2 regions of the Ectobacillus sp. JY-23 genome follow, and region 2 is predicted to be linked to the other one. Evidence: riboswitches for the same ligand, from Rfam matches in the RefSeq annotation. Region 2 holds a riboswitch; the other holds the start of a gene.
The links. Region 2 has a riboswitch for preQ1 ahead of MUG87_RS15005 (QueT transporter family protein). Riboswitches for the same ligand answer to the same signal wherever they lie in the genome.

Region 1 (11,252 bases), 1.0 Mb from region 2:
TAAAAAACGGATCAAATATTTTTTGTTGTACTTCCTCAGGAATGCCAGTTCCTGTATCAGTGATACGTAGCTGTGCAAATCGACCTTCTTGTTTGATCTCAATTAAGAGTGAATCATGTGTTTCCATCGCTTCAAAGGCATTTTTCGTGATGTTTAAAATAACTTGTTTAATTTGATCTTTTGAGCAACGAATAAGAACTGGATGATTACCCAGTACTGTTGAGAAGTGAACACTATGTAAATTTGCCTCGGATTGAATAATGAGCGAAACCTCCCTAACGATATGACGCAAATCATAAATTTGCTGCGCAATAGCAGTTGGTTTTCCTAGAATCAAAAATTCGCTTACAATTTCATTAATTCGTTCAATTTCTTTTTGAATTACAGAAAAATACATTTGGTCTTGTTCACCCGTGTATTTTTCACTCAGTAAAGCCACCAATCCTTTAATTCCTGTTAAGGGATTACGAATTTCATGGGCGGTACTTGCAGCTAAACTTCCTATCAGCTCAAGTTTTTGTGCTTCATTTTCACGTCGCTCTTTTTGAGTTTGACGTTTTAATAGAGCATATTTCAGAAGTAAAAATAAGACGTTCGTTAAAAAGAGCACGAATAATCCCTCGGCAAGAAGGTGCTGATACAGTGCATTCTTATTAATAGGTAATGGATAAACAGAAACATACCACGGCGCTTTGTCAAGTGCTATCGTTACCTTGCGAATCCCCTCTGTTGAATAACCATCCTTATCTTTTAGAAAGACCCGATATTGTGAATCAGATACTTCAAAATGATATTCCGGTTTTAATGTTGTAAGGATGTCACTGGCATAATCTAATCGAAGGCTTGCCATTACAATACCGGTTGTTTGCAGCTTTTTATCAATAACGGGTGTAGCGGCGACAATGACATTTTTCCCTCCCATACGACCATTCATTGGCGGAGATAAAACAGTTTTTTGTGTTTCTAATGCTTCTTGGATATAAGGACGGTCAGATATATCTACTGTTTTTGCAATTGGATAAGATGCGAGATAAATAACACCATCTGTTTGTGCATAGTAGAAACCCGAAAAGCGCGTGTCGCGTTTGTCCATACTATTTAAAATTTCTTGAATTTGTTCAGAGTCATTGTTCGCTCGGTCTACTACCATTGCTAAAGTTTCCAAAGCAGAAATGGCTTCACCGACAAATCGGTCGAGATTATCTTTGTATAAATCCACAACGACACGCGCTTCTCGTTTATTTTTTTTCTCCATATTGGATTGATGGTACATAAATAGAAAAGTGCAACAAGCTGTCGTAGGTAATACGACGAGCAGTGCATAAGATAGAATCGTTTTTAAAATAGCATTCACAAGCTGTTCTCCTTTGTTTTAAATAGGCTGAGCAGACTTGGGGAAGTCTTTGTAAAAGCCAGATGTATAAAATAAAAACATGCAAAGATAATTTTATCTTATTTAGTATTTGATAAATCTCATTTTTAGTATATAAAACTTTCTACGAAAAACATAATGATTTCCAATAAAAGATATGAAAATATATTGACAATTTCCAATTGTTTCCGATATGATACTTTTACTTCAAGATATTTAAAGGGTGAGATGAAATGAGTAAGTATAAAAAAGAAGAGATTTCTCTTTCACTAAAGGTGTTCATCGGTCTTTCGCGTGTGCATCGTGCATTGATGAATATTTCTAATGAATCTGCGCAAGAAAATGAGTTAAACCCAACTGAATTTGCGGTCCTAGAGTTGTTGTATCATAAGGGGAGTCAGCCCTTGCAACAAATCGGTGAAAAAATTTTAATTGCCAGCGGTAGTATTACTTATGTTGTGGATAAGTTAGAAAAGAAGGGATTGGTGCTCCGCCGTCCATGTACATATGATCGACGTGTTATTTTTGCGGACCTAACAACAGAAGGTACAAAGCTGATGGAGACCATATTTCCTATTCATGAAGTAAAGTTACACGAATCACTCGCTATGCTTACGGCAGCGGAAAAAGAACAATTGCTGCAATTACTGAAAAAGGTCGGAAAGTATTATGCACGAATGTAATCAAAAAACAGGAATTTATAGATGAGCATGGAATAAGAAAGAGATATCTATATAGGAGAGTGAGTAGAGATGAGTTTTCAAGACTATACATATGTAAGACCTAATATGAAAGAAGTAGAAACTCGTTTTACAAAAGCGCTGGCTCAGTTTGAAAAAGCAACCTCCGCCAAGCAACAGGAGCAAGCAATGGAACAAATTAATGCCGTACGTAATGATTATCATACAATGGCAAATTTGTGTTATGTGAGACATACGATTGATACAAATGATGAGTTCTATAAAGCCGAGCAAGAGTTCTTTGATGAAACAATGCCGGTCGTGAAGGGATTTGTTTCAAAATACTATCATGCGCTTGTTGGTTCTTCGTATCGTGCGGAATTAGAACAATTATATGGGAGCCAACTGTTTGCACTTGCTTCTTGTGAACTGCGGACGTACTCTGATGAAGTGCTGGCGGACTTACAGTTAGAGAACAAGTTGGCTTCGCAATATACAAAGCTGATGGCTTCCGCCAAAATCGAATTTGAAGGAGAGGAGCGTACGCTGTCGCAGCTTGTACCGTTTACGCAGCATCAAGATCGTGAGGTTCGTAGGCGCGCAAATGAGGCCTATTATGGCTTTTTGGCTGAGCATGAAGAGGGGTTAGATGAAATTTACGACAAGCTGGTGAAAGTGCGTACAGAAATTGCGAAAAAGCTTGGATTTACAAATTTTGTTGAGCTTGGTTATGCGCGCATGTTCCGTACGGATTATAATGCTGAGATGGTCGCTTCCTACCGCAAACAAGTACTAGATCATATCGTGCCACTAGCAACGAAATTACGCGAGCGTCAGCAACAGCGCATTGGTGTAGATCAGCTGAAATTTTATGATGAAGGTTTTGAGTTTCCATCAGGGAATCCGGTGCCGAAAGGAAATGCTGAATGGATTGTTGCAAACGGCAAGCAAATGTATAAAGAACTATCTCCAGAAACCGATACATTCTTTACATTCATGCTAGAAAATAATTTGATGGATCTGGTTGCTAAAAAGGGAAAAGCAGGCGGCGGTTATTGTACATTTATTGAAAATTACAAAGCGCCATATATTTTCTCTAATTTTAATGGTACGTCGGGCGACATCGATGTATTAACACATGAAGCAGGTCATGCGTTCCAAGTTTACGAAAGTCGCAATTTTGCGGTACCTGAGTATAATTGGCCAACGTATGAAGCGTGTGAAATTCATTCAATGAGCATGGAGTTCTTTACTTGGCCATGGATGGAGCTGTTTTTTAAAGAAGATACAGAGAAATATTATTTTTCACATTTGAGCTCCGCCCTGTTGTTTTTACCGTACGGAGTGAGCGTAGATGAGTTCCAGCATTTTGTCTATGAAAATCCAGATGCAACACCGCAGGAGAGAAAAGCGGCATGGCGCGAAATTGAGAAGAAATACTTGCCGCATCGTGACTACGATGGACAAGCTTTTCTAGAGAAGGGTGGTTTCTGGCAACGCCAAGGTCATATCTATAATTCACCATTTTATTATATTGACTATACACTTGCACAAATTTGTGCGTTTCAGTTCTGGAAGCGTTCGCGTGAAAATAGGGAAGAAGCTTGGGCAGATTATGTGACGTTATGTCGTCAAGGCGGTAGCAAGTCCTTCCTTGAGCTTGTGGAAGTAGCTGGCGTAACATCTCCATTTGCTCCTGGGTGTGTTGAATCTGTGGTCGAAGAGATTCAAGCATGGCTTGATAGCGTGGATGACACAAAGATGTAACAGGAATTTTCTGATAATTTTATCGACTTTATGAGCTGTTCATGGGATAATAAGGAAGAAAGCTTCCTATACATGCACAGATAGGGCGCTTCTTTGGAGGCGTCTTTTTATTTCAAAGGCTGTGAGTTAAAGGTGATGTTGATAATTGGCACTTGTGGATTGGAGTGAGAGTTGTAAGTTGCGGGAAAAGCGAGTTAAGGAGCCACCGCGGAAAGCAAATCCCTCAGCTGAAATCAACAAAGAACTTTAACAGAGCCACTTCAAAAAGGGGGAGAAATTATGACACAAACAAGTATTCAAACCATTTTGGAAACGTTAACAAACACAAGAGATAAAGTTGTGAAAGAAGTAGCTAGTCTTCACGATACACAGTTGAACGCTAAGCCGAAGCGAGAGAAGTGGAGCGTAGCGCAAAATTTACATCATTTGCATTTAGTAGAGCAGGCCGTTACGTCTGCTATCACGTATGCTCTTCATAAAACAGAGCGTGTACAAGTTACGTTAAAACCCGTGCAGGCTACGTTAAACCGTGCTTACAAGCGCGAGGCACCTGAGCAAATGAAGCCAACAGATACTATCATGAAGCAAGATGAAATACAAGACTTACTACAAACGTCTCGCCGTGAGCTGTTGCATGTGATTCATAGCGTAACCGATGAACGAGATTTGTTTGAGAAAGCAGCAAAGCATCCTGTGTTTGGTGAAATCAATGTGCAGCAATGGCTGGAGTTTTTAGACTATCATGAAAAAAGGCACTTGGCGCAGATACAAGAAGCCAAGAGGGCCTTGCATTCATAATAGAAATAAAATGAGAAAGAAGACCTTGTGCTTGTGCACAAGGTCTTTTCTTATCGCTCTTGTTTTGCTTGTTTACGGAAGAACAGTTCGTACATAACTGGAATAATAATTAGCGTTAGCAATGTAGATGACGTTAAACCACCAATTACTGTAATAGCTAAGCCTTTTGAGATTAATGTTCCTGAAGAAGTTGTTAAGGCTAACGGAATTAAGGCAGTAATTGTTGCGAACGCCGTCATTAGGATTGGACGCAAACGCGTTTTACCTGCTTCAATCAAGGACTCGCGAATTGGCATGCCCTTCTTGTCGCGGTTTTGGCCAATACGGTCTACTAGTACAATTGCATTTGTCGTAACGATACCAATCAGCATTAAGAAGCCAATCATTACGCTAACTGATAATGGTTCTTTTGCTAAGAATAACGATACAAGAGAACCAATTGGTACGAAAATAAGTGATGAAAGGATGATGAACGGAATGCGCGCTTTGCCGAATGTAATCAACATTGTCAAGTACACAAGACCAATTGCAATCAACATTGCAAGTCCAAGGTCTTGGAACGTTTTAACAGTTTCATCGCTACCACCGCCGCCTTCAAGTGATACATCCTTAGGCAGCTTCAAATCTTTTACACCATTTACTACATCTTGTGTAACCTTTTGTGTATTGTCGCCTTGAATTTGTGCACTTACACGTGCGTACACCTTACCATCAAGCTTTTGAATAGCTGTAAAGGATTCTACTTCCTTGACGTTAGCTACTTCTGTCAGAGCAACAGGACCGCGTTGTCCAAACAGTGTCACTTTTTCTAAATCAGCAAGAGAGCTCAATTCTTTGTCATAAGACAATTGTACGTTTTGATCTTTACCGTCAAGTTTTAACGTACCAACACTTACCGGTGTTGTTTGATCGGAAATCGTACCGAGAATTTGGAAACCAGATAAACCGTATTCAGAAGCTTTTTCCGGCTTGATTTCCACCAAGTATTGTTTTTGTTTTTCCGTGAAGTTGTTTGACACATATTTTAAATCTTTGTTTTTCTTCATATATGCTTCAACTTTACCTGCGGCTTCTTGCAGAGCCTCTAAGTCATTGGAGTACAAATCAATATCCACATTGTTGTTGGAAGGCGGACCACCGCTGGATAATTCTTGTACGCCAAGCTTTGTACCTGTAGCTTCCGCATCAGTAATACGTTGCATGTCTTTTTCTAGTTCTTTAATGAAGCTTGTAACATCCGTGCCTTCTTTTAGGTTAATAAAGTAGTTTGCTTTATTTTCACGTTTTAAACCGGTTGTGAAATCACGGCTTCCGACACCAGTTGTCACTTCTTTAATTTGTTTTTTATCTGCAAACATTTTTTCAAGCTTTAATGATACATCGTTGGTTTTATCAAGAGATGTAGAAGCAGGAAGTTCAATCGCTGCTACCAATGTTTTTTGCTGCTCGTTCGGAATAAACGTAAAGCCAAGAGAAGGAACGACAGCAAATGATCCAAATAACAAGACAAACGAACTGATAATCACAATCGCTTTATGGTTTAGAGACCAAGCAATAGCACGTGCATAGAAGCGTTGTAAGCCCGTTTCTTCTTCTTCTTTCGGCACCTTCTTAAAGGAGAAGCGCGCCAAAATTGGTACGACTGTAACTGCAACCAGCAAGGAAGCCAATAGGGAAAAGACAATCGTTAACGCAAATGGTAAGAAGAACTCACCTGTGATACCACCTACAAAGCCGAGCGGCAAGAATACAACAACCGTTGTAATTGTAGACGACGTAATCGCCATTAAAATTTCGCGTGTAGAATCTTCAACGAGTTCATCCGACATACCATCTTTTGAACGACGTACGCGACGGAAGATATTTTCAATAACAACGATACTATCGTCAACAACACGACCAACCGCAACAGCCATACCACCAAGAGTCATAATATTTAACGAAATATCAAGACGATTTAGGAAAATAGCCGCAAATAACAAAGATAGCGGAATGGAAATAATCGCGATAATCGTTGCACGAATATTACGAAGGAATAACAGTACAGCTAAAGAAGCAAAGAGAGCACCTAATAATCCTTCTTTTACAAGCGTTTCAACTGAACTTTTAATGCCTTCCGCAGAATCAAAACCGATGGCATAGTCAACCTGATCATCGTACTTATTCAATACTTCTGTTACTTTGTCAGCAACTTCAACTGTATTGGCATCTTGCTTTTTCGTGACAGCCATAGACAAGGAGTCTTTTTGGTTGTATCGTGTTTTTTCTGCTTGCTCGGTTACTGCTTCAATCTTCGCAATATCTTTTAGTAATGGCAGTGCAGGAGCAGTGCCTGGCGCACCTTGTTTTGCAAGTGGAGATGTTAACTGGAGATTTTCTAGCTTCTCCACTTCACCTAGCTTTTCTTCCACACGAACCGGTACTTGGAGTTCGTTCGCGTTAATACGCCCTGCCGGGAAGGATAAAAACTTAGCATTGATTTGTTCTTTTACGGCGTTTAGAGACAACCCGTATTGCAGTGCTTTTTCCTTGTCGACTGTGATGCGAATTAAATCTTCTTTTGTACCGCCGACAGATACGCTATTAATACCTTGAATTTTGTTTAGTTCTGGAATAATTGATTCGTCCAACAATCGTTCAACATCTGTATCGCCTTTCGCAAACAAAGAAATGTTGTAAATTGGGAAGGAACCGAATGAGAAGCGGTTTACCTTTGTTTGCACATTATCAGGCAGCTTCGCATCTTTAATGAAGGTGTTCAACTGCTGTTCAATTTTATCCATGTCGGCATCAAAAGGAAATTCTAAGTTGATAATACCGATGGATTCATAGGAAGAAGAGCTTACTTTTTTGACCCCTTCAATCCCTTTAAATTTGTCTTCTAGCTTTGTTGTGACTTGTTCGTTCACATCATCGGGAGAAGCGCCCGGATACACCACTTCAACGGAAACCTGAGGGAATTCAATGTTTGGTAACAAATCAACCTTCAGGTTCGAGAAGGAATAGGCACCGCCGAGAATGAGAAGGAACGAAATGATGAATACCGCAACCGCGTTTTTCAAACTGAATCTTGTTAAAAAATTCATAGTGACATTCCCTTCTGATATAATAGAATTGACTTCTTTATTGTAGCTGATTCTTCTCCATTGTGCACCTGTTTTGTATCAGTTTTTTGTAACTTTTGTATAGGTTTTGTGAATGAAATGTGAACAGCATATTTTTTTCCCTTCCGTGTCATTCTAAAAGAGACTACATTATAAGGAGTTGTACACATGTCTGATAAAAAACGTGAAAAAGAAAGACAATGGAAAGCGCGTAAAGAAAATCAACAACCACATGGTAAAGTGAAATCATTCGCAGAGCTTGTCGATGAGGAAAAGAAGTAAATGTGATGATGCTCATCGCGTTTTTTTGTAGTACGTTGGAATATATGGAAGTTGGTTATAAAACATGAATGTTAAATTTCTGAAAAATAAAAATACGTTCTTTTCTAATGTGCGACCATTCTAAATATGATAGAATAAATAGCGCTACAACAGAAGAAAATCCATGCACAAAGCATGGGAGAGGTTCGCGAACTCCCTCTATAAAAAACTAAGGTAAACAACATCCTTAGATGTTGTTTTCTGTTTTTTAAGACAAGAAAAGTGTAAGGACCTTATGGTTTTACGTCTGAACGAGCCGGCTCCGCTTTTCGGTGGTGTCCAGCTCCGCCGGCTAGACGCTACCGCCTAAGAACCTCGGCCCTCACAAGGCAAAAAGCGCCTTGCGGGTCCGAGAACCTTATGCTCTGCGTCTGAACGAGCCGGCTCCGCTTTTCTTGGGTTCAAGGTCTCTTTCTTCTATAGAAAAGGAGAAATGAGTATGAAGAAAAAAGCAGTTGTTGTGTTTAGTGGAGGACAAGACAGTACAACGTGTTTGTTTTGGGCACTGCAGCAATTTGACGAAGTCGAAGCGGTTACCTTCAATTATAACCAGCGTCATAGCCTGGAAATTGAGTGTGCAGCTGCTATTACAAAGGAACTTGGTGTCAAGCATACAGTCCTCGATATGAGTTTGCTCAACCAACTTGCTCCGAATGCGTTAACGCGTAATGACATTGAAATTACACAAGAAGAGGGCGAGTTGCCGTCAACATTTGTAGACGGACGAAATTTATTGTTCCTTTCTTTTGCAGCTGTTATGGCTAAGCAAATGGATGCCAAGCATATCGTAACCGGTGTGTGTGAAACGGATTTTAGCGGTTATCCAGATTGCCGCGACGTGTTTATTAAGTCTTTGAATGTAACGTTGAATTTAGCTATGGATTATCCATTTGTTATTCATACACCGCTGATGTGGATAGATAAGGCGGAGACATGGAAGCTCGCGGATGATCTTGGTGCCTTGGAATTTGTGAAAGAAAAAACGTTAACATGCTATAACGGTATTATGGGGGATGGATGCGGAGCATGTCCGGCATGTCACCTGCGTAAAGCGGGCTATGATGTATATATGAAGCGAAAGGGTGTGAACGTATGAGCAACCTTTTCGGATTTCGCATTGTAGAAAACCTACAAAAAATAGATCAAGATATTAATCGCAAGCAATTGCGCTATCATAATAAACGCGTGCTGGTCAGCAAGGAGTTCACCTTTGACGCGGCGCATCACTTACATTGCTATGAAGGGAAATGTAAGAATTTGCACGGCCATACGTACAAAGTTGTATTTGGCATCAGTGGTTTTGTTGATGAAATTGGTCTTGCAATCGATTTTAGCGATATTAAAGAGATTTGGAAAGAAGAAATTGAGATTTATTTAGATCATCGTTATTTAAATGAAACGCTGCCCCCGATGAATACAACGGCCGAAAATATGGTAGTATGGATTTTTGAGCAGATGGAATTAGCGCTTAAGAAGCGTCCGCAATACCAGGGAGCTCGGACAGAATTTGTGCGCTTGTACGAAACGGCGACAAGCTATGCCGAGATGAGACGGGAGTGGATGGAGCTTGATTAATATTCCTGTTCTGGAAATCTTTGGTCCAACTATCCAAGGGGAAGGTATGGTGATTGGACAAAAAACCATGTTTGTACGCACTGCCGGTTGCGACTATCGCTGCGCTTGGTGTGATTCGGCTTTCACATGGGACGGTTCGGCTAAAGAGCAAATTCGACAAATGAGTGCAGAAGAAATTTGGCAAGAGTTACAAGAGATTGGCGGGGATAATTTTTCCCATGTAACGTTGTCAGGCGGGAACCCTGCACTGTTGAAGTCGCTAGGGACTTTGGTTTCTTTACTTCAGGAACATGGTATACGGACAGCAATTGAAACGCAGGGGAGCAAATGGCAGGACTGGCTGCTTGCGGTCGATGAAGTGACTTTTTCGCCAAAGCCACCAAGCTCAGGTATGACGACTGATTTCTTGGCGCTGGATCATATTCTTGAAAAAATGAAGCATAAAGATATTAGCTTAAAAGTGGTTGTATTTGATGAACAAGATTTTGCATATGCCAAGCAAGTGCATACACGCTATCCTAATATCCCGTTTTTCCTGCAAGTCGGAAATGAGGACGTGCATACAACAGATGACAGCGCCCTTTTGTCACAGCTGCTGTCTCGTTACGATTGGTTGATTGAACAAGCCATACAATGTAAAGAGATGAACGATGCGAAGGTATTGCCGCAGCTACACGCCCTTGTATGGGGCAATAAACGCGGTGTATAAGAGAGGAGAATAAACAAATGGCAGGACGTAAAGATGAAGAATTACAAGATGTAACATTACTAGGCAACCAACATACAAAATATTTATTTGAGTATGACCCGGCAATTTTAGAAACGTTTGATAACAATCATCCGAATCGCGATTACTTTGTGAAATTTAACTGTCCAGAGTTTACAAGCTTATGTCCAAAAACAGGACAACCAGATTTCGCAACCATTTATATTAGTTATATCCCAGATATTAAAATGGTAGAAAGCAAATCTTTGAAACTATATTTATTTAGCTTCCGTAATCACGGCGATTTTCATGAAGACTGCATGAACATCATCATGAACGATCTGATTAAGCTAATGAATCCGCGTTACATCGAAGTATGGGGGAAATTCACACCGCGCGGCGGCATTTCTATCGATCCGTACTGCAACTACGGTCGTCCTGGTACGAAATATGAAAAAATGGCGGAGTACCGTATGATGAATCATGATCTCTATCCAGAGACGGTGGATAATCGATAAGTTGAGACAGAAGTGGCCGAAAAGGTCGGCAAACTGACCGGATTGTTTCAAAAAGTGACCGAAAAAAAGAAAAACTAACTGAATAGCTTCAAAAAGTAACCGAAAAAGGGTATCTCGCAGTGCGAGATACCCTTTTTAAGGTATTATGCTTCTTGTACAATTCGATAGTTTTTGTGATTTACAACTGTTAGTGGTTCTAAATCAAGGTCTTTATAGTTTTCCATGATAGTAATATCAACAATGACGGAGTTTTTATTGACCTTTTGAACGCGGCCCTGCAATCCGTTTTTAAATTCAATGACTTCTCCGGCTTCCGCAATTTTCATAAGCATTCTCCTCATACGTAAATAGTTTAGTAGGTAAATCAATCATGTGAAATACAATTCTAGCATTGACTATGAATCGTCGTAT
Region 2 (11,252 bases):
GGAAGAACAGAAGATGAGCTATTAAGTATGAATTTTATTCCTCTTATTCGTGAAGACCACTTGGAAGTAACGCTCATGCACTTTAATGAAGCCTTACAAGGAAAGCAAAGAAGCTTTGATACGGTTATTTTACATAAAGATGGACGTAGTGTAGATCTTCGTGTGATTGCAGTACCAATTCTGATTCAAGGAGAAATACATGGTGTTATAGGTATTGCGGAAGACGTAACAGAAAAGAATAAAATCCAAAAAGAGTTGTTGGTCTCAAAGAGTCAGCTACAAAATATGTTTAATAGCTTGGATGTATGCGTGTGGACACTTGATAAGGAGTCGTATACCTTTAAAATTTCACCAGCATGTGAAGAAATTTATGGGGTAACAGTAAAAGAATTTCAGGAAGATTGGCAAATATGGCGCAGTTTTATCCATCCCGAAGACCAAGAGGAAATAGAGTCGCGGTATCAAGAAGTACTAGGGGGACAGTCCTGGACATCGGAATATCGTATCATTAGCCGGGACGGTAAAACAAAGTGGCTGTATAACTATGTGATGCCTATCAAGGATGAAATGGGCAACATTATCCGTTTTGATGGAGTTGTGACAGATATTAGTGGTAGGAGAAAGATTGAAGAAGATCTTCACGTTATGGCATTTCAGGATGCACTTACCGGGCTACCTAATCGAAGAATGTTTAATAAGCGACTCGAAAAAGCATTAAAACGCGCTAAGAAGTGTAACACCAAGCTTGCGGTGATGTATTTAGATTTAGACCGCTTTAAATTTATTAATGATTCATTGGGACATCAAGCAGGAGATCGTTTATTACAACTCGTAAGTAAACGTCTAACAGAAACCATGGATGATCGTACCGTTATTTCTCGCCAAGGTGGCGACGAGTTTTCTATTTTAATTGAAAATGTGAAGGACATACAGCATATAGAAAGTATTGCAAAATCATTGTTGCATATTATCACGAAGCCGTTGCAGCTTGAGGGGTACGAGTATATTTTAACAACAAGCATTGGCGTAAGTATCTATCCAGACCATGCAGACACAGCGGATGGTCTTATTAAGCGAGCAGATCAAGCTATGTATCGGGCGAAGGAGAGCGGAAAAAGCAATTTTAAGATTTATAATCCCGGTATGACACAAGATTTATCACGTATGATGCAAGTAGAACAGGCGCTTCACAAAGCGTTAGAACGTAATGAATTAAGTCTATATTACCAGCCAATTGTTGATACTTGTTCATCTCAAATTAATGGCTTTGAAGCTCTTATTCGTTGGAAGCATGCCGAATGGGGATTCATCTCTCCTGCTGAATTTATTCCAATTGCAGAAGAATCCAGTTTAATTGTTCCAATCGGTGAATGGATTCTTCAAACAGCCTGTATAGAAAATAAAAAATGGCGTGAAAATGGTTTTCCGAATACATATGTTTCAGTCAATATTTCTGCTAGACAGTTTGAACAAGATCGCTTTGTACAACAAGTGGAAAGAATTTTACAAGAGACGGATATGGAGCCACATTATTTAAGAATGGAAATCACAGAAACTGCAAGCATGAAGAATGTAGAAAATATGATTGTAAAATTAAATAAGCTAAAAGACTTAGGAATTCAGGTTGTTTTAGATGATTTTGGCACAGGTTATTCCTCATTAAGCTATCTTCAGAAGCTACCAATCAAGGCGTTGAAAATCGATCAATCGTTTATTCGTGGTATTAATCAAGACAGCAACCAAGAGGCTATTGTGAAAACAATTATTGGTATGACAAAAGGACTGAAGATGAATGTGATTGCTGAAGGTGTAGAACAAAAACAGCAGCTGGAATTTTTGCAAGAGCTCGGGTGTTATAAAATGCAGGGATACTTATTCAGCAAACCAATTCCTCTATCCGCCTTTGCACAATTACATGACAATAGAAGTATATAAAAAAAGCCTCCGACTGGAGGTTTTTTTTATATACGTTCTTTAAAATTAACGCGTTTATTGAGCGCATACATAACTGGAATGCCAACGGTCATTACAATTAGTTCACCAGCAGCGGTCGTCAACCAAGTAAATAAAAACGGAAGATCAAGCGCCAAGTTGAGTTCCCAAGCAATAAGGAACATCGTGAACGTAAATACAATTGTATTAAAAGTCATGCGTGCCAGAATGCTTTTTATATAACGAGCTGAGAAAATAGTAATGGACAGCGCTAAAATGGATTGACCAACCCCGAATACCAAATCATATGCAACCATTGGTGAAAAGAATAAATTTGTTAAAAATACCCCAAGTACAATGCCATAGAAGTATTTGGGATTAAATACTACCAAATGGTTGAACATTTCTGAAACGCGAAATTGAATGTTGGTAAAACCGAATGGCTGAATCAATGCAGAAACAGCAATATACAGTGCGGCTACAATACTATTTACAGCTAATGTTTTGATACGCATCGTAATCTCTCCTTAGTTTTTTATCGTGGGAGGGTTTCGAACCACGTTTTTTTATAATCAGAACATCATCGTATAACGTTACGGTTACAAGCGTCAACAGGAAATTGCATGTAAAGCGGTTGTATTTCATAAAAAAGTTCTTTCCATTTTGATACAGTCAATGGTGTGATAAAATTATATTTGTATAAGTAAAACCCCGATATGTAGAAGGAGGTTGTTTTTTGAGTTATAAAGCAGTGTTTTTAGATATTGACGGTACGATTTTGCCGCACGGGAAACAAATTGCCAATGAAACAAAAGGTGCTATCGCAAGGCTGAAAGAGAAAGGTATGCATGTTGTGATTGCTACGGGGCGTGCTCCTTACTTTGCACAGCCCGTTATCGCTGATTTAGGAATCGATTCCATGATTTTTTTCAACGGTTCGTATGCGTTGCATGAAGGAAATGTAATTCATGAAACACCAATTGATAAAAAGGTGCTAGAAAAATTGCATATAAAGACAATGGAACATCAACATCCCCTTACGTATCTAGCGGGAACAGAATTTAGAGCAACTGCATTAGAACATCCATATGTCATAGAAGCATTTTCGCAAGACCCATGGAAGCCAGAGCTTGCTTCTCATACATTTTGGCAAGAACAACATATTTATCAGTTGTTTTTACATTGTGAAGCCCAAGAGGAACGCTTATATCAAGAGCATATTCCGGAGCTTGATTTCAGACGCTGGAGTCAATCTACGATGCGTACTTGCGATGTAAACTTGTCAACAGGTACAAAGGCAACGGGCATTGAAAAAATTCTGGAACGTATTGGAATTGCGCCTGATGAGGCGGTGGCATTTGGAGATGGCTTAAACGATGTTGAGATGCTAACAATGGTTGGGATGGGTGTAGCTATGGGAAATGCGGCACCTGAAGTGCAAGCATATGCGAATATGGTTACTAAAACGGCAGAGGAACACGGTGTAAAGTATGGTTTAGAGAAATTAGGATTGCTGTAAAGCGTTATAACAGACACTAAAGTCTCAATATGATACGATGGATGAACAGTAAGATAAATATGGAGGGTTTCTATGAAAATTGAAATATGGTCTGACTTTATGTGTCCGTTTTGTTATATTGGTGAACATCGTTTAAAGGCGGCTTTAGAGCAGTTTCCGCATAAAAATGAAGTTGAATTCGTATACCGTAGCTTTGAACTAGATCCGAACGCAAAGCGTGATTATGATACGGATATTTATGGCTTATTAGCAGTAAAGTATGGTACGAGTGTAGCGCAAGCAAAAGCAATGAATGCGAATCTTGCAGAACAAGGAAAACAGGATGGTTTAACATTCAATTTCGATAACTTTGTGCCAACTAACTCGTTTGATGCTCATCGTCTCTCGCACTATGCAGCAACACAGGGTAAGATGGATGAATTTATGGAACGCGGGTTTTATGCAGGATTTACGGAAGGAAAGCATCTTGGCGACCATGAGACGTTACTTGCACTTGCGGCTGAGGTTGGTTTGAATACTGAAGAAGCTGCCGCAGTCCTTGCTGGTGATGCTTTTGCAAAGGAAGTTCGTGCAGATGAGCAGGAAGGTGCAGCACTTGGAATCACTGGCGTTCCATTCTTTGTCATTAATCGCAAATATGCAATTTCAGGAGCGCAGCCAACAGAACTATTTCTACAAACGCTACAAAAGGTATGGGATGAAGAACAACCCCTTACAATGATTAACGGAGCTGATAGTGCCGTTTGTACGGATGAGGGTTGTGAAGTACCTAAAAATAAAGAGAGTTAAAGAGAGTGTCCAAAGCTTTGGACACTCTCTTTTTGGTGAATTTGTTAAAGTGTAATGCTGATAATGGGCACTTGTTATTGGAGTGGGAAGCGAATCTTTGTGAAGTCAACAACAAGCTATAATAGAGCCTTTACATGAAGCATAGTTTATGAAGATATTGCCAAATATAAAGAAAAACAAGTGAAAGGAGAGTGTGATATGAGACAAGAAGGCGGATTTGGGACACCAATTGAATCTATTGCTGTTTTGGTTGAAATGTTTCAAAAGTCTAAGGACTTTATTCAATTTTCCTTACCGGGCTCTCCTCAGATTACAATCTCCTTTTTTCGTACCATGATTAATGAGGAAACATTACATCGGGACGTGTTACCGCATGTTCCAGCAGATGTTTCATCGCTTGTTGATTTACAAATTGCATTACCGATAGAAGCTATGGAGCTTACAAGAAATATTGAACAGATATCAAGCAAGGTACTGAATGGATATGCAATGATTGAAGATGGAAGTGACACTTGTCTTCTCATTGCAATATGCAATAAAGAAGGCAGGCAAATTGCAACGGCTGAAATTGAGTATAATGTGGTCGGCCCGCAAGAAGCTTTTGTAGAACTAATAGATATCAATTTAAACATGCTGCGAAGGAGATTACCGACTCCTTACCTATGTGTGGAAGAATTAGAAATTGGCACACTTTCGCATACAAGAGTGGCAGTTGTTTTTATTGATGGAATTGCGAATCAAGATAATATCAAACATGTAACAGATAAGCTGAAAAATATTGAAATTGATCATATCCAAGACAGTTCATATGTAATACGTATGATTGAAGATAATCCAAACTCGCTCTTTCCGCAAGCCATTAACACGGAGCGGCCTGATCGTGTAGCAGGTGTTTTGGCAGAAGGCAAAATTGCTGTGTTGGTGAATGGCTCTCCTTTTGCCATTACATTACCAACCACACTAGTTGAATTTTTCTCAACCTCAGAAGATTATAACTTGCCTTGGATTATGGCTTCCACTTTTCGTTTATTGCGTCTGTTTTCTGTATTGTTTTCCATGCTGGCCACACCCTTGTACGTGGCGGTACTTACTTATCATTATGAGCTAATTCCTAAGGAACTGTTAAGAACATTAATCGCTTCTAGAAGTACCATTCCATTTCCACCGGTAATTGAAGCTCTTTTTTTGGAAGTTGTCATTGAGCTACTTCGTGAGGCGGGTGCTCGCCTGCCGTCTAAAGTGGCCTTAACAGTTGGTATTGTAGGCGGTATCGTTATTGGGCAAGCAGCAGTTGAAGCGAGCTTAACGAGCAACATATTAATTATTATTGTTGCTTTATCTGCATTATCGTCCTTTACAACACCTATCTATAAAATTGGCAATACAATCCGTTTGACCCGCTTTCCGCTCATTTTATCCGCTCAGTTTTTGGGGATGTTTGGTATCGTATGTTTTAGCTTATTTATGTTAACGCATTTGGTGCGAGCGCAATCGTTAGGAAGACCGTATTTAGCACCCTTTTATCCGACGCGAATATCGGATTGGAAGGATAGCTTTGTGCGAATGCCGATTTCTTCTTTTTTTAGCCGTCCTATTACAGCACGAGCTCGCTATAATAAACGATTTGATAAACATGTGGTAGATAAGCATAAGTCTAAGCCTAAAAATGATTTTACAGACTAGAAAGCAGGTGCTTCAATGAAGACGATACCTGTTCAATATCAAGTTTCTCCTTATTTGGTCTTTTTTTTGATTCATGCTATGCAGGTTGGTGTGGGAATGCTTGGATTTGAGCGAATTATTGCCAAGTTTGTTGGCAACGATAGCTGGATTAGTGTGTTATTAGCCGGTGTGAGTATAAATGTTATTATTTGGATGATGTATAAGCTAGTGGGCGGAGAGCAGAAGGATCTTATCGAAATTCATCGGGCGGTATGGGGGAAATGGCTAGGAGGATTATTTAGCCTCTTCTTTTTAGGGTATCTATTTATATCAGGAACAGTTGTTTTACGTACTTATATTGAGGTGCTACAGGTTTGGATGTTCTCTAATATCTCAACCTGGATCTTTGCGGTTGTATTATTAATCTTGGCTTATTATATCGTTTCAGGCGGATTTCGAGTTGTAGGAGGAATGGCTTTTTTTGGGATGGTCATTCCGTTATTTCTGGTCTTTACCGTATTTTATCCAATTGGATATGCTGAATTTCGAAATTTATTGCCCATATTCAATCATTCTCCCATGGAAGTTGTCAAAGGCATGCAAGGGGCTTTATTCAGTATCTTAGGTTTTGAAGTGTTTCTCATTTATTACCCTTTTGTGAAAGATGGGAAAAAATCGCAAAAGTTTGCGCATGCGGGAGCATTACTCACTACGGCAGGCTATACATATCTAATGATACTTTCGTTAGCTTTCTTTAGCAAAGAACAACTTTCGCAAAGTATATGGGCGTATTTAAGTATGATTAAAGTAATTGAATTTCCTTTTATAGAGCGATTTGAATATATTTTAATTTCATTATGGGCTTTTGTAATTTTGCCTAACTTTGTTGTTAACTTTTGGGCTGCAAGCCGAGGGTTAAAGGTACTGTTTAAAGCCAAACAAAAATACTTTCTGTGCATTCTTTTAATAGCTGCTTTACTGTTGGTGAATTGGATGGATGACCGGGAGAAAGTGAATATGATGAATACAATGGTTGGGAAGATAGGAGCAGCATTTATATATGGATATCTTCCATTGCTTCTTTTGCTTCAAACCATTAAACAAAAAATGAGGAAACAAGCATGAAACGTGGATTGATATGTTTACTTTGTGTCTTGTTAGTAGCATGTAGTCAAGCCAAAATTTTAGATGATTTATACCTAGTGCAGATTATGGGATTTGACTATCTTGGTAATCGTACATTAAAGGGAATGTTTGTGGTGTCCTTATATCGAAAGGAAAATCGTGTTCAAACGAAAGTGTTTTCTGCTACGGGTAAAACAGGAAAAGAAGCTAAGGAAAAAGCAGATTTAAAATCCGCTTTGCCTCTGGAAACGGGGCAGGTACGTGTTATTTTATTCAGCGAGGCGTTTGCTCGTCATGGCATTCAAGAAATTGTCAACACGCTACATCGAATTCCTAAAGTAGGAAACTTAGCTTATCCTGCTGTTACTGGTGGAGATTTACAAAAAATTTTGAGCAAAGAATATGATGAAGAAGAAGGAGTGGTTGAGGGGCTCTCTTCTTTATTTGAACAAGAGATTAAAACAGGAACAGTACCAAGATCTAACTTATACTTGCTATCCAATAGCTTATACGATGATGCCAGAGATGCTTTCTTGCCGTACATCATGCAAGATAAGGATAGTATTCGAATAGCTGGAATTGCTCTTTTTCATAAAGATCGAATGAGAGACATTTTGCCAGCTAAGAACATGTTTATATTTAAAGCTTTGGTTGATGGTTTTAGCAATGGAGCATACAGTTTTCGGTTTAAAAACCAGTTTGCAGTCATTGAAAACATTAATGCCAAAACAGATTATAAAGTGCAAAACAGTTCTGTGTTACATATAAACATGAAGGTTAAAGGGAAAATTCAAGAATTTACAGAAGAGAAAAATTTAGAGGTGCCAAAATTGGTTCGACAGGTTGAAAAAGAAATGGAACGGTCGGCACAGAAAGAAGTAGAGCAGCTCATTCTTCGTTTTCAGGAAAAAGGCGTGGATCCTTTGGGACTAGGAAGAGTGTACCGAGCAAAAGATCGCAATTGGAATGAAAAGAAATGGCGCTCAGATTATGCAAACTTAAAAGTGAAGGTTCATGTACAGGTGAAGGTTGTACAATCAGGTGTTGTCGAATAACTTTGACAGGAAGCTGCATATTTCCGCGGAAATAAACAAAAACCTCAATATGCAACATATTCCACTAAGATTATTGCACAGTTTGTCGGTTCATACTAAGAATGCTTGATTCTTTATAAGGAGTGAGTGAAAATGGGCAGAGGTAAAGCATTTCACAGCAAGAAAAAAGGCCATGAACCACAGCCACCCAAGCATGCGCAAAACAATAAGGTAGCCGATGAGCATCACCTCGAAGATCTACCAGAATTGGTAACGCTCGAAGCGTATAAAAATAGCTTGAAAAAAGGATAAAAGGAGCTGCATATGCAGCTCCTTTTATCCCTATGGCAGCTCCAGCGGCTAACTCCTTCGGTGTGAGAATCTCGCCCCATAAAAGGCAAAAAGCGCCTTTTTGTGCCGGGAACCTCAGCCCTATGGAGGTAATTAAGCCGCTTGCGCTTTTCTTAGAATACACTCCAGTCTTCTTGTGCCGCTAGTAATTCCAGGAGCTTTAGTCCTGCTACACTGTTTCCTTTTTCATCAAGTGCTGGTCCGTAAATACCGATTCCTGCATGATCTTTTACGCAAGCAAGAATTCCTCCGGCTACACCACTTTTCGCAGGTATACCAACGCGAATTGCAAACTCTCCTGATGCATTATACATGCCGCATGTAACCATAAACGTTTTGCAAATTTTTGCAATGTTCGGCGGCATAATCTGCTCCTTTGTGTAAGGATCAAATCCATCCATAGAAAAAATAAGCCCAATGCGTGCTAAATCAATACAATTTACTTGAATGGCGCACTGCTTTGTATACAAATCCATCAGCTCTTCCACGTCACTATCAATGATGCCGTTTTGTTTCATGTAGTAACACAGCGCACGATTAAGGTGTGCTGTTTCTAATTCAGAGATAGCAACCTCTGTAGAATAGTGAATCGATGGATTGGCGCACATTGTACGAACAAAGCGCAGAATGCGGGCGATTTTCTCTTCATTAGACTCGCCGATAATCATACTAGTTACTGCAAGAGCACCTGCATTAATCATTGGATTTAAAGGCTTAGAAGGATTGGATGTCTCAAGTTTTATAATAGAGTTGAACGGATCACCCGTTGGCTCCATACCGACTTTGGAAAATACATAATCTTGTCCACGATCCATTAATGCAAGAGCTAATGTGATGACCTTAGAGATACTTTGCAGCGTAAAGCTTACCTCTGCATTACCAGCTGAGATACAATGTTGCTCCTTATCATAGATAGCAATCCCGATATCATCTGGATTAGCAGTTGCAAGGGCGGGTATGTATGTTGCCACCTTACCGCTATTTGTATATGCTTGTACTTGCTCTAACAGGGTAGGTAGGTTATTCATTTGTAAGTTAATCATGTGTATCACCTCAAATTTCTCATCGTATCAGATGGAGTGTGTGCTCTATTTTTATACGAACAGCTATATTACGTGCTCTTGCGTCTTATTATACGACAATAAATTATGCAAAGACAGATAACCATTTTAAATAAAGCGCTTTCATTTATGAACCAAATAGAGCTTGTCTGTATACATTGTTAAGGTGGATGTTAGGTTGTCCATACAACATGAGTATAGGAGGAAAGATATGTGCTTCATTCGTGCATATTGGTGCAAGCTTGCAAAAGTATTTAAGCAGCAATTAAACCAGTTTTTTCAAGGTGTTTTACAGGGACCAGAGATTGCTGCGCTGATTCGTAATAACACGAAAACAGCAGTAGAAGAGGTTATTGCATCAAGTTTTTTTAAAGAGACGATTTGTGCAATCTTACAAGAATGTCAAGTCTCAGCGTTTAAGGAAATTGCAGAACAGTTACTGAATCAGGAAGTAGAAATTACTACAACAGCAGGTGTTTTAACAGGAGCAATTGTGTTGGCTGAATCCGACTATTTGGAGCTTACGGAATTCACAGGTACAACCATACTGCTTCCTTATAACAGTATTATAACTATTCGTGAGCAATAAGAAAGGAGATAGCGCGTATGTTTAGAGATGCTTTATTATCGCGAGCAGGAGAGCTTGTACAGGTAATTACAGCAGTAGAAGTGATAACAGGTACTTTGCTGGCTGTTACAGAGGATACGGTCATCATTCGTACATCGAGCGTTCCATCTTACGGACCGCCAGAAGATGTTATTGTACGTATTCCAGTTATTTCTTATGTGAGAGTATTGGGATAGGAGGAAGCCGTATGAAGATATCCGTTATTATTCCCGCACAAAATGAAGGAAAAACAATTGGAGCTGTTATTGAACAGGCAAAACAGCTTCTCCCGCATGAAATCATTGTAGTTGTAAATGGCTCGACAGATCGTACCGCTGAGGTAGCCTCCTCCTTGGGTTGTAAAGTCACATCCTTTGCCCAAGCACTTGGAAATGACGTAGGACGAGCCATTGGAGCGAGAGAAGCAACGGGCGATATTTTATTATTTCTTGATGGAGACATTGTCATAGCAGCAGATCAACTTAGATTATTTACAAAGGCGATTCGTAATGGTCATGATATTGCACTCAACAATTTAACGTGGAGTGTGCTATTAAAAATTCGCCCGCACTATACGACAGTAGGAAAGCTCATATTAAATCGTTATTTAAATAAAAAGGAGCTTGTCGTAGGATCTCTCATTGCAATCCCGCATGCGATGAGCAAAAAAGCTGTGGAACGTATAGGCTGGCGTACACTTGCAGACCCGGCTCTGGTACAGGCAATGGCTGTGCACTTAGGCATGTCAATTGTTTCACCCGCATCAGTAGATGTAATTCATACAAATAAAATTCGACCTGTTCATCTCGGCTCTTCACCAGGTTCTCCTTATCCAAAGGCAACAAGCCGGATTATGGGTGACCATTTGCGAGCTATCCAATATATAATTGACACCTATGGAAGGCGTGGCGGCTTTACCACAGGGAAAACAGATCGTAAATTATCTTATCGATATACGTGCATGCCAAAAAAGCGTGCCAAATATAGTGCCATTATTCCAACGGCTTCGGAACCTGATACGATTTCCGCTGTTATCGAGCAAGTGAAAAAAGCGGGTGTAGATGAAATCATTGTAGTTGCAAACGGCGCAGATGAGATTACGCTGCAAAAAGCAAAGAAAGCGAACGTTATTGTACTGGAATTTGCAGAAGAGCTGGGTCATAATGTTGCCC

Region 1: it holds a riboswitch for preQ1, as region 2 does, so the genes downstream of both, queC (7-cyano-7-deazaguanine synthase QueC) here and MUG87_RS15005 (QueT transporter family protein) in region 2, are expected to answer to the same signal.

Annotation. Positions count from the first base shown of each region.
Region 1 is NZ_CP095462.1:77,060-88,311, forward strand. Features, by position in the region: gene MUG87_RS00395 (ATP-binding protein) at 1-1,354, opposite strand, end outside; gene MUG87_RS00400 (MarR family winged helix-turn-helix transcriptional regulator) at 1,606-2,055, shown strand; gene MUG87_RS00405 (M3 family oligoendopeptidase) at 2,125-3,819, shown strand; gene MUG87_RS00410 (DinB family protein) at 4,099-4,617, shown strand; gene MUG87_RS00415 (efflux RND transporter permease subunit) at 4,668-7,703, opposite strand; gene MUG87_RS00420 (DUF6254 family protein) at 7,890-8,003, shown strand; PreQ1 riboswitch class I at 8,178-8,221, shown strand; gene queC (7-cyano-7-deazaguanine synthase QueC) at 8,482-9,138, shown strand; gene queD (6-carboxytetrahydropterin synthase QueD) at 9,135-9,617, shown strand; gene queE (7-carboxy-7-deazaguanine synthase QueE) at 9,610-10,326, shown strand; gene queF (preQ(1) synthase) at 10,344-10,841, shown strand; gene MUG87_RS00445 (YkvS family protein) at 10,985-11,167, opposite strand.
Region 2 is NZ_CP095462.1:2,964,676-2,975,927, forward strand. Features, by position in the region: gene MUG87_RS15000 (sensor domain-containing protein) at 1-1,935, shown strand, start outside; gene MUG87_RS15005 (QueT transporter family protein) at 1,962-2,447, opposite strand; PreQ1 riboswitch class I at 2,454-2,498, opposite strand; gene MUG87_RS15010 (Cof-type HAD-IIB family hydrolase) at 2,669-3,451, shown strand; gene MUG87_RS15015 (DsbA family oxidoreductase) at 3,524-4,240, shown strand; gene MUG87_RS15020 (spore germination protein) at 4,439-5,923, shown strand; gene MUG87_RS15025 (GerAB/ArcD/ProY family transporter) at 5,939-7,027, shown strand; gene MUG87_RS15030 (Ger(x)C family spore germination protein) at 7,024-8,082, shown strand; gene MUG87_RS15035 (hypothetical protein) at 8,215-8,373, shown strand; gene glsA (glutaminase A) at 8,526-9,455, opposite strand; gene MUG87_RS15045 (DUF2642 domain-containing protein) at 9,685-10,062, shown strand; gene MUG87_RS15050 (hypothetical protein) at 10,080-10,277, shown strand; gene MUG87_RS15055 (glycosyltransferase family 2 protein) at 10,289-11,252, shown strand, end outside.